Regions from separate parts of the Pseudonocardia nantongensis genome, predicted to be linked through region 3. Evidence: predicted binding sites of a transcription regulator. Region 3 holds the regulator's gene; each other region holds the start of a gene.
The links. Region 3 encodes LexA, which represses DNA repair genes until DNA is damaged. Its sites were predicted from a motif close to CGAACACGTGTTCG; they were not measured.

Region 1 (3,229 bases), on a different contig from region 3:
GCGAACGACTACTCCGACGGCATCCGCGGCACCGACGACGACCGGGTCGGCCCGCAACGCCTGGTCGGCTCCCGCGCCGCCGAACCCGGCACGGTGAAGGCCGCGGCGTTCGGCTGCTTCGGGATCGCGGCGGTGGCGGGGATCGCGCTCACCGCGGTGTCCGGGCAGTGGTGGCTGATCGTCGTCGGCGCGCTGTGCATCGTCGGCGCCTGGTACTACACCGGCGGCCGCCGCCCGTACGGCTACGCCGGCCTCGGCGAGATCGCGGTGTTCGTGTTCTTCGGCCCGGTCGCCGTGCTCGGAACGATGCTCACCCAGGCCGGGACGGTGGACGCCGTGGCCGCCGGAGCCGCGGTCGGCGCGGGCCTGCTGACCTGCGCCGTGCTCGTCGCGAACAACCTGCGCGACATCCCCGGCGACGTGATCGCCGGCAAGCGCACGCTGGCGGTGCGGCTGGGCCCGCAGGGCACCCGGATGCTCTACCTGCTGCTGGCGGTGCTGCCGTTCGCCCTGGCGGTGGCGGCGGCGTTCGACCGGCCGGGCCTGCTCGTCGCGCTGCTGGCGCTGCCCGTCGCGGTCCGGCCGGTGCGGATCGTGCTGAGCGGGGCCGAGGGCCCGGCGCTGATCCCGGTGCTGCGCGACACCGGCCTGCTGTTGCTGGCCTGGTCAGCCGCGGTCGCGGTCGGCCTCGCCGTCGGCTGAGTCCGAGCCCTTCGCTGGGCCCTCCGCTGGGCCCGAACCGGCAGCCTCGGACGCGCCGGTCGGGGCGGGCTCCCCGTCCGCGGCCGGCGCAGGCGGCGGGCCGACGTCGCCACGCAGCTGGGCGCGCAGCGCCTCCCGCTCGGCCGAACGCCGGGCGGTGGACCGGGCGATCGCCCGGTCCAGACGGGCCCGCAACCCCCGGAACAGCACCATCGACAGCGGCAACGCGACGACCAGCGCGACCAGCGCGGCGATCAGCAGCGGCACCCCGGCCGCGGCGAGCACCAGTCCGATCACGGCCACGAGGGCCAGCCGGGCCAGCGTGTACAGCGCCACGGTCGCGGCCAGCCCGGGCTCGTCGGCGCGGGCCCGCGCCGCGGCCTGCGGCGGAGTCGGAGCGGTCATGCCCGCAAGGATACGTACGCTGGCGGAGGTGGAGGCTCCGGCCGAGCACACCGCCGGGCTCGCGGACCGGTGTGAGCCGGACGGGCGCGCTGTCCGATTGACCCGGACCGTCGCGTTTGCCCTTTAAGAACCCTTTACCTCCGGACAACCGTTCGAGTACCTGGGGTCTGAGGTGTCACGATGGACCGGAACGCGGAGCGCACCGCCGTTGTTGCGCGCCGACCGAGCATCACGCTGCACCCTCCGGGAGGACTTCCATGGCAGCACCGACGCAGGCACCCGAGCGACTGCTGACCCCGGGCGAGGTGGCTTCGCTGTTCCGCGTCGACCCGAAGACCGTGACCCGCTGGGCGTCCGCAGGCCGCATCGGTTCGATCCGCACCCCCGGCGGTCACCGGCGGTTCCGCGAGTCCGAGGTCCGCGGCCTGCTGGCCGACCTGACCAGCGAGGCCAGCCCCGGGATCCGCTGACCCGCCCGCTCGATCGATCGGGCGAACCGCCACTTCACCCGTACGTCAGGCCACCTTCGCTACGCTGGACAGCGGAGGTGGCCTGATGTTGTTTCTGATCCTGCTGCTCGGTGCGGCGATCGTGGCCGTCCTGCTCGTGCGAACCCTCCGGGCCGAACAGATGGTGTCCGACCCGGGCTCGCGACCGGAACTGCCCTGGTCCTCCGGACAGCGCACCGAGAAGCCCCGCACGACCGGCCCGGACGATGATCCGGACTTCCTCCGCGAGCTCGACGAGAAGGTCCGCAACCAGGACGAACCGCCCGAGCAACGGGGCTGACGACCCGGGAACGGCTTTACCGGAGGCGGTCCACCACGGTGGACCGCCTCCGGCGTGTCGGGAGCCCGGTCAGACCGGGAAGCCGTCCGCGACGGCCGCGGCGAGTTCCAGCAGCGCCGTCCGGGTCGGCCCCTCGAGGCGGTCCAGGTCGATCTCGGCACCCTCCTCCAGGTGCGGGTCGAACGGCACCCGCACGACCGCCCGGCAGCGGCCGGCGAAGTGTTCCGCCACCCGGTCCAGGTCCACCCCGCCACCGGCCCGGCGGAACACCGAGTTGATGACGACGACGGCGTTGCCGACCAGGCTCGTGTAGCCGTGGGCGTCCAGCCAGTCCAGCGTCGCGGAGGCACTGCGCGCACCGTCGATCGAGCCGGACGACACGATCACCAGCTGGTCGGCCATCCCCAGCACCCCGTACATCGCCGAGTGCATGAGTCCGGTGCCGCAGTCGGTGAGCACCAGGTTGTAGAAGTGCTCCAGCAGGTCCACCGCGCGCCGGTAGTCGTCCTCGCTGAACGCCTCGGACACGGCCGGGTCCTGCTCGCTCGCCAGCACCTCCAGGCGGGAGGCGCCCTGCGAGGTGTAGGCACGGACGTCGGTGTAGCGGCGCACCCGGTCGCCGTCGCGCAGCAGGTGCCGGACCGTCGCCGTGGTCTCCAGCGGGATCTTCTGGCTCAGCGTGCCGCGGTCCGGGTTGGCGTCCACCGCGACGACCCGGTCGCCGCGGTTCGCGGCGAAGGTCGCGCCGAGCGTGGCGGTGACCGTGGTCTTCCCGACGCCGCCCTTGAGGCTCAGCATCGCGATCTTGTGTGCGGTCAGCAGCGGGCGGCTCAGCCGGGACATCAGCTCCCGCTCGTGCAGCTCCGCCGGGCTCTCCCCCGGGTTGACCAGTCCACGGGTCAGCACGTGGACGGCGCGCCGCCAGCCGCTCCTCGGCGGGCGCCGGGTGCTGTGGCTGGTCCGCGACGGCGCCAGGTCCAGGCCACCGCTGTGCGGGTTGTCGCCGCGCCGGTGCTGCGCGGTCCGGGCCTCGACGGCCTCGGGTGCGGTCCATCGGGGCCGCCCGTTGCGGGCCCGCCCGTTCGCCGCCGCCGGGGCGTCTGCGGGCGGGGGCCGGCGCAGCGTCGCGTCCCCGCCGGTCGGAGCCTCATCGGTGGTCTCCCGGTCCCAGCCGGCGCGGCGCGGACGGCCGGTGTCCCCGGACGGCGCGGGGCTCTCCCGGCGTGCCGGTCTCGCCTCGGGTGCGGCGCCCCACGGCCGCGCGGTGTCCCCGGCGGGTGCGGCGTCCCCGGCAGGGCCCCCCGCGCGTGCGGCATCCACGGGAGCGGCGGTA
Region 2 (3,229 bases), on a different contig from region 3:
GGCGCAAAGGGATGATGGAGCCGTGCTGACCCACATCCTGCTCGACCTCGACGGCACCCTCGTCGACTCCGCACCCGGCATCCTCGGCTCGTTGCGCCGCGCGGTCGACGAGGTCGGCCTGGACGTCCCGGACGGCGCCCTGGGCACCCACCTGCTCGGCCCGCCGCTCTACGAGTCGCTCCCGTCGATCCTCGGTGCCGACGGGGCCGCGACGGTACTGCCGGTCTACCGGCGGATCTACGGCGACGAGGGGGGCCACCTGGACTCGACGCCGTATCCCGGCGTCGAGGAGCTGTTGCGGGCGCTGGCCGCGGCCGGGATCACGACGGCACTGGCCACCAGCAAGGCCGAGGTGTCGGCCCGCAAGATCCTCGCCCAGCACGGCTGGACGGACCTGTTCACCGAGATCGTCGGGGACACCCGGACCGCCGACCGGCCCAGCAAGGGGCATGTCGTCGCGGAGGCCCTGCACCGGCTGGGGCACCCGTCCGGACCGGATACCCCGCTGATGGTCGGCGACCGCCTGCACGACGCGCACGGCTCGGCCGAACACGGCCTGCGCTGTGTCGGCGCCGGCTGGGGCTACGCCGAACCGGGCGAGCTGGCCGCCGCCGGCGTCACGCCCGTGTACGCATCCGCGGACGAACTCCGGGTCGCGCTCCTCGGTTGAGGTCTTCCTCGCGAAGGGCCCGCAGGGCCCGGTAGACACCGGGGGCATGACGGTCCTCTCCCTGCACCGCTATCCCGTGAAGTCCATGCTCGGCGAGTCGGTCGAGCGCTCGACGGTGACGGCCCGCGGGCTCCTCGGCGACCGGGCGTTCGCGATCTACGACGAGGAGTCCGGAACCGTCGCCAGTGCGAAGGTGCCCCGGCTGTGGGCGGGGCTGCTGGAGTTCTCCGCCCGGTTCGCCGCCGATCCCGAGCCCGGCCGCCCGCTGCCCGAGGTCGAGATCAGGTTCCCGGACGGGTCGATGCTGCGCTCCGACGACGAGGGGGTCGACACCGCGCTGTCCGCGGCGCTGGGCCGCGCGGTGCGGCTGATCGCCGAGCCGCCGGAGGGCAGCCAGTTCGAGGAGGTCTGGCCGGAGTTCGACGGTCTGCCGGTCGACCAGCTGGCCCCCGAGGGACTGATCGAGGGCACGACCGCCCGGCGCGAGGACTCCGGCGAGCGGGTGAGCCGGTTCGACGTCTCCGCCTTCGGCGCCCCGGGCACCTTCTTCGACCTGTCAACCCTGCACGTGCTCACCGACTCCACGTTGGACCGGCTGCGGGAGCTGGCCCCGGACGCCGACTTCGACCCCCGCCGGTACCGGCCCAACGTGCTCCTGGACGGCACCGCCCCCGGCTTCGTCGAGAACGACTGGCCGGGTTCCGAGGCGCGGATCGGCGCGGTCGACCTGCGGTACTCCTTCGCGACCATGCGCTGCGTGATGACCACCCTGGCGCAGGGCCCGAAGGCCTCCGGGGTGCCCGAGGACCGGAACACGCTGCGGACCGTCGCCAAGCACAACCGGATCGAGATCCCGCAGGTCGGCGGCGTCTGGGCCTGCGCAGGGGTCTACGCCGACGTCCTGGCCGACGGTGAGATCGCCGTCGGCGACGAGCACACCGACCCCGCCTGACGACGCCGGTTCCGTCGCCGGTGCGACCCGCGCCGCCGGTGCCGCCCGCGCCGACGGCGGCAGGTGCGCCGGCGCCGACTTCGGCCCCGAAGGGCACCCTCGCCTCCACCGGGCCCCGGGGTGCCCCTCGGCATGCGCGCCGGTGCGCGCCTCGGTGTTCGCAGAGCGAACGTCTGTACGTTTGGCGAACGATCCGGTAGCCTGGGCTCGACGGAGGTGCGTGATGGACAAGGTGGTGGCGTCCGCCGCGGAGGCGGTCGCCGATATCGGTGACGGTGCGTCGTTGGCGGTCGGTGGGTTCGGGATGTCCGGGGTTCCGACGGTGTTGATCGCGGCGCTGTTGGAGCAGGGCGCGACGGACCTGGAGACGATCTCGAACAACCTGGGTGTGGACGGGTTCGGGCTGGGCACGTTGCTCGCGGCGGGGCGGATCCGGCGCACGATCGGCTCGTACGTGGGCAACAACAAGGAGTTCGCCCGCCAGTACCTGGCCGGGGAGCTGGAGGTGGAGCTGACCCCGCAGGGCACGCTGGCCGAGCGGTTGCGGGCCGGGGGTGCCGGGATCCCGGCGTTCTACACCCCGGCCGGGGTCGGCACGATGGTCGCCGAGGGTGGCCTGCCGTGGCGGCATCACCCGGACGGGACGGTCGCGATCACCTCCCCGCAGAAGGAGGTCCGCGAGTTCGACGGCGCCTCCTACGTCCTGGAGCGGGCGTTGACGCCGGACTTCGGGCTGGTCCACGCCTGGAAGGGTGACCGGCACGGCAACCTCGTCTACCGGCGTTCGGCGCGGAACTTCAACCCCGACAGTGCCGCGGCGGGGCGGGTCACGATCGCCCAGGTCGAGCACCTGCTCGAGCCCGGCGAGATCGACCCCGACGCGGTGCACACCCCCGGCATCCACGTGCACCGGGTACTGCACGTACCCGATGCGGACAAGCCGGTCGAGTTCAGGACGGTGAGCAAGTAGATGGCGCTCTCACGCGACGACATGGCCGCCCGGGTCGCCCGGGAGCTGCCCGACGGCTCCTATGTCAATCTCGGTATCGGGATGCCGACCCTGGTGCCCGGGCACATCCCGGCCGGGCGCACCGTGATCCTGCACTCGGAGAACGGGATCCTCGGCGTCGGCCCCTATCCGACAGACGACGAGGTCGACCCGGACCTGATCAACGCCGGGAAGGAGACCGTCACCGTCAACGACGGCGCCGCCTACTTCGGCTCGGCGGAGTCGTTCGGCCAGATCCGGGCCGGGAAACTCGACGTCGCCGTCCTGGGCGGGATGGAGGTCGCGGTGAACGGGGACCTGGCGAACTGGGCCGTCCCCGGCAAGATGATCAAGGGTATGGGTGGGGCGATGGACCTCGTGCACGGTGCCCGGCAGGTCATCGTGATGATGGACCACGTCGCCAAGGACGGTACGGCGAAGATCGTCGAGAAGTGCCGCCTGCCGATCACCGGCCTGGGCTGCGTCACCAAGATCGTCACCGATCTCGCCGTCATCGACGTCACCCCCGACGGCCTCACCCTGATCGAGACCGCCCCCGGCGTCACCGAAGACGACGTCCGCGACCAGACCGCCGCCCCACTGCACTGACCGTGCAGGC
Region 3 (3,229 bases):
CCACGCGGTCGTCGACGGCGACGGGCCCGCGCGGGTGTACACGCTCGACCCCGGGACCTGTGCGGTCACCGGGGTGCGGGAGGCGCAGGCCGGGGTCACCGACGTCGAGGATCTCGGGACCACCCCGGACGGCACGCTGTGGCTGGCCGACATCGGCGACAACCCTGCGCAACGGGACACGGTGCGGCTGGTGGTGGTGCCGCCGTCGGGCCCGGCACGGGTGCACGAACTCACCTACCCGGACGGCCCGCGTGACGCCGAGGCGATCCTGGTCTCCGACGACGGCGTCCCGCTGATCGTCGACAAGACCACCGGGGCGGCCGGGGTGTACCGTCCCGCCACCCCGCTGGACGGCGCGCCCGGCCCGGTCCCGATGACGCGGGTCGCGGACGTGGTGCTGCCCTGGTCGGGCACCAGTGGGGGGCCGCTCGGCCCGTCCGGGTCCCGCACCGTCACCGGTGCTGCGGTCGGTCCGGCCGGCAGCCCGGACCGGGTCGCCGCACTGCGGACCTACACCGATGCCTGGCTCTTCCGGCTGCCGGCCGGTGCGCCCGCCGATGCGGATGCGCTGGTGACGGCGCTGCGCGGGTCCCCGCTGCCGGTGCCGCTGCCGGACGAGCCGCAGGGGGAGGCGGTGGCGCTGGACGGGCAGGGAACCCTGCACTCCGGCAGCGAGACACGCGGTCTCACTCCGGCGGCGATCCGGGTGGTGCCGGGGGCCGCGGCCGCGGCGACCGCTCCGGCGGCCCCGGTCGTCGGCCAGCCGATGGTTGCGCCGCGGGTGGGCACCGTGCCGGACTGGCTGCCCGCCGCGGCCGGGAGCGCGGTCGTCGTGGTGCTGCTGCTGGCCGGTGCCGGGGCGATGGTGCTGCACGGTCGCCGTCGGCGCCGGGGCTGATCGGTCCGCCGCGACGGCACCGTCGGCGCTGGGGCGCCGACGGACGCCCGCCCGGTCTCAGAGGCGGCGCAGGACCGCCACCACACGACCGAGGATCGACGCGTCGTCACCCGGGATGGGCTGGTAGGCCTCGTTCGCCGGCATCAGCCAGATGTGCCCGTCCTTGCGGCGCAGCGTCTTGACCGTGGCCTCGCCGTCGATCATCGCGGCGACCACCTCGCCCTGCTCGGCGACCGGCTGCTGGCGCACGACGACCCAGTCGCCGTCGGTGATCGCGGCGTCGACCATCGAGTCGCCCTTGACGTTGAGCAGGAACAGCGTCCCCTCGCCGACGATCTCCCGGGGCAGCGGGAACACGTCCTGCACCGCTTCCTCGGCCAGGATCGGCCCGCCCGCGGCAATGTCGCCGATGAGCGGGACGAACGCCGGCGCGGGGCGTTCCGAGCGGACCGCCTCGGTGTCTGCATCGGTGCCGTCGCCGGCCGCCGCGGTCTCCGGGCTGCGCACGTCCACCGCCCGGGTGCGGTTCGGGTCCCGCCGCAGGAAGCCCTTGCGTTCCAGGGTCCGCAGCTGGTGGTGCACTGACGACGTGGAGGTCAGTCCGACCGCGTCGCCGATCTCGCGCACGCTCGGCGGGTAGCCGTACCGGTCGACCCAGTCCCGGATCACGGACAGGACCTTGCGCTGCCGGGGGGTCAGCCCGCGGGTGTCGCCGGGTTCGGGGAACTCCCGCACCTGCGCGGAGCCCGGGCTGGCGGGCGCTGCACCCCTGGACTCGCCGCTCGCGGACGCGTCTGCTGACTCGTCGGCTCCCATTGCTTTCGCCTCCTCTGGTGTACCGGCTCGAACAGTAGCCGCCACCGGGCAATTCGCCAAACATGCGTTCGAACGACACGCCGGTGTGTCGTGGCTTCCGTCGGCGTCCGGTGGTACAACATCGCACGAGCGTTCGATCGAACAACAGTGCGATCACGTGTGGCTGACCGGCACCGACGGTCAGCACGCGGGGGAGAGGTGGCGATCGTGGTGACGACGATGACGACAACGGCACTCAGGGCATCGGCGAGGACTGCCGTGCCGGTGAGGTCTGTGGTGCCGGTGAGGTCTGCGGTGCCGGTGGAGGCTGCGGTGCCGGTGGAGGCTGCGGTCCCGGTGGGGCCTGGGGCGCCCGTGGAGGCTGCGGTCCCGGTGGGGGCAGCGGTGCCCGCAAGGACTGCGGCGCCGGCGGAGGCGGCGGCGCCGGGGAGACCGCGTGGTGCGGTGCCGCCTCCTGTCCGGTCGCGGGGGCGTGCGATGTGTCCGCAGACGTTGCCGGACCGTGCCCGGACCGAATCGGCGTCCCCGGGACGGGGTGGTCCGGCGCCCCTGGGCGGCACGGTGCGGGCTGCCGGGGTGCTGCTCGCCTCCGCCGCGGCCGTGGTCGGGCTCGGCGTGCTCGCCGAGCTGTCGGCGGCCGTACAGGCGCCGGCGAGCGCGCCCACGTCGGTGTCCGCTCCGGTCTCGGTGCAGCACTCGGCGCCGCGCTGACGATCACGGGTTCCGGTCGCGATCCGATTCTGTCGGTGGCCGGTGCTACACAGCTCGCACGCCCGTTCGACGGCCCCGGGGAAGGGTCGCCGGAGGGTGCGCAGGATATGCGGCCGGCTGTGGCCGGGCGTCGAGTGCGATCGGCGCGTGCGTCCCGGTGAGCCGGGGCGGGCGTCCCGGAGGCAGGAGGAGTCATGCCAGAGCTCGAGGTGCGGGAGCAGGTCCGGCGGGTGGCGCGTCCGGCGGCGCGCCGGCCATGGGCGGCGCCGTGTACCGGTCCGCGGCGCCCCCGGTCGGCGGTGCCGGCGCCGCGCACCGTGCGGCCGCTGGACCGGCGCTGCGTGGCACCGCCCCGTGTCCGCCGGAGCGTGGCGCGTGCCGGCAGCCGCATCGACCGGCTGCTGGCCCCGATGGCGGTGGTGCTGGCGTCGGCGACCGTCGTCGTGCTGCTCGGCCTGCTCGGCAATGTGGCGGCCGGTTGGAACGGCGCGCCCGCGGCCGCGCCGACCGGACCTGGGGGGTCCGCGGTCGAGGCGACGTTCGTCCGTTGAGTTCGGAGCGGGCCGCCACGTCCGTGTGCCAGTAGTTCTCGGGCCCGGCCGGCATCGTAGGGCGCTCGGACGATCCATCGGGTGGCCGGCGCGACTGTGGCGGACGGATCCACGTTGCGCGCTCCGCGTTCGCGGGCGTCCTCGATGATCACGGGAGCGATCGAGTTTCGTGGCGGGTGGACGGCGTCAGTCCCCTCCAGCCGGTGCGAAGCGCCTTCCCCGTTCGACACGCCGCGTCGAGAGTCATCAACGT

Region 1: ACLFMI_RS07170 (BldC family transcriptional regulator) is a predicted target of LexA. The motif match lies at 1,249-1,262, and genes of this name have one in related genera.
Region 2: ACLFMI_RS12000 (CoA transferase subunit A) is a predicted target of LexA. The motif match lies at 1,789-1,802, and genes of this name have one in related genera.

Annotation. Positions count from the first base shown of each region.
Region 1 covers NZ_JBKGXT010000005.1:68,055-71,283, forward strand. Annotated here, with positions in the region: gene ACLFMI_RS07160 (1,4-dihydroxy-2-naphthoate polyprenyltransferase) at 1-702, shown strand, start outside; gene ACLFMI_RS07165 (DUF4229 domain-containing protein) at 667-1,107, opposite strand; gene ACLFMI_RS07170 (BldC family transcriptional regulator) at 1,365-1,577, shown strand; gene ACLFMI_RS07175 (hypothetical protein) at 1,663-1,896, shown strand; gene ACLFMI_RS07180 (MinD/ParA family ATP-binding protein) at 1,966-3,229, opposite strand, start outside.
Region 2 covers NZ_JBKGXT010000009.1:119,651-122,879, forward strand. Annotated here, with positions in the region: gene ACLFMI_RS11990 (HAD hydrolase-like protein) at 23-670, shown strand; gene ACLFMI_RS11995 (MOSC domain-containing protein) at 717-1,622, shown strand; gene ACLFMI_RS12000 (CoA transferase subunit A) at 1,846-2,592, shown strand; gene ACLFMI_RS12005 (3-oxoacid CoA-transferase subunit B) at 2,593-3,219, shown strand.
Region 3 covers NZ_JBKGXT010000013.1:66,430-69,658, forward strand. Annotated here, with positions in the region: gene ACLFMI_RS15530 (hypothetical protein) at 1-898, shown strand, start outside; gene lexA (transcriptional repressor LexA) at 956-1,714, opposite strand; gene ACLFMI_RS15540 (hypothetical protein) at 2,276-2,425, shown strand; gene ACLFMI_RS15545 (hypothetical protein) at 2,620-2,976, shown strand.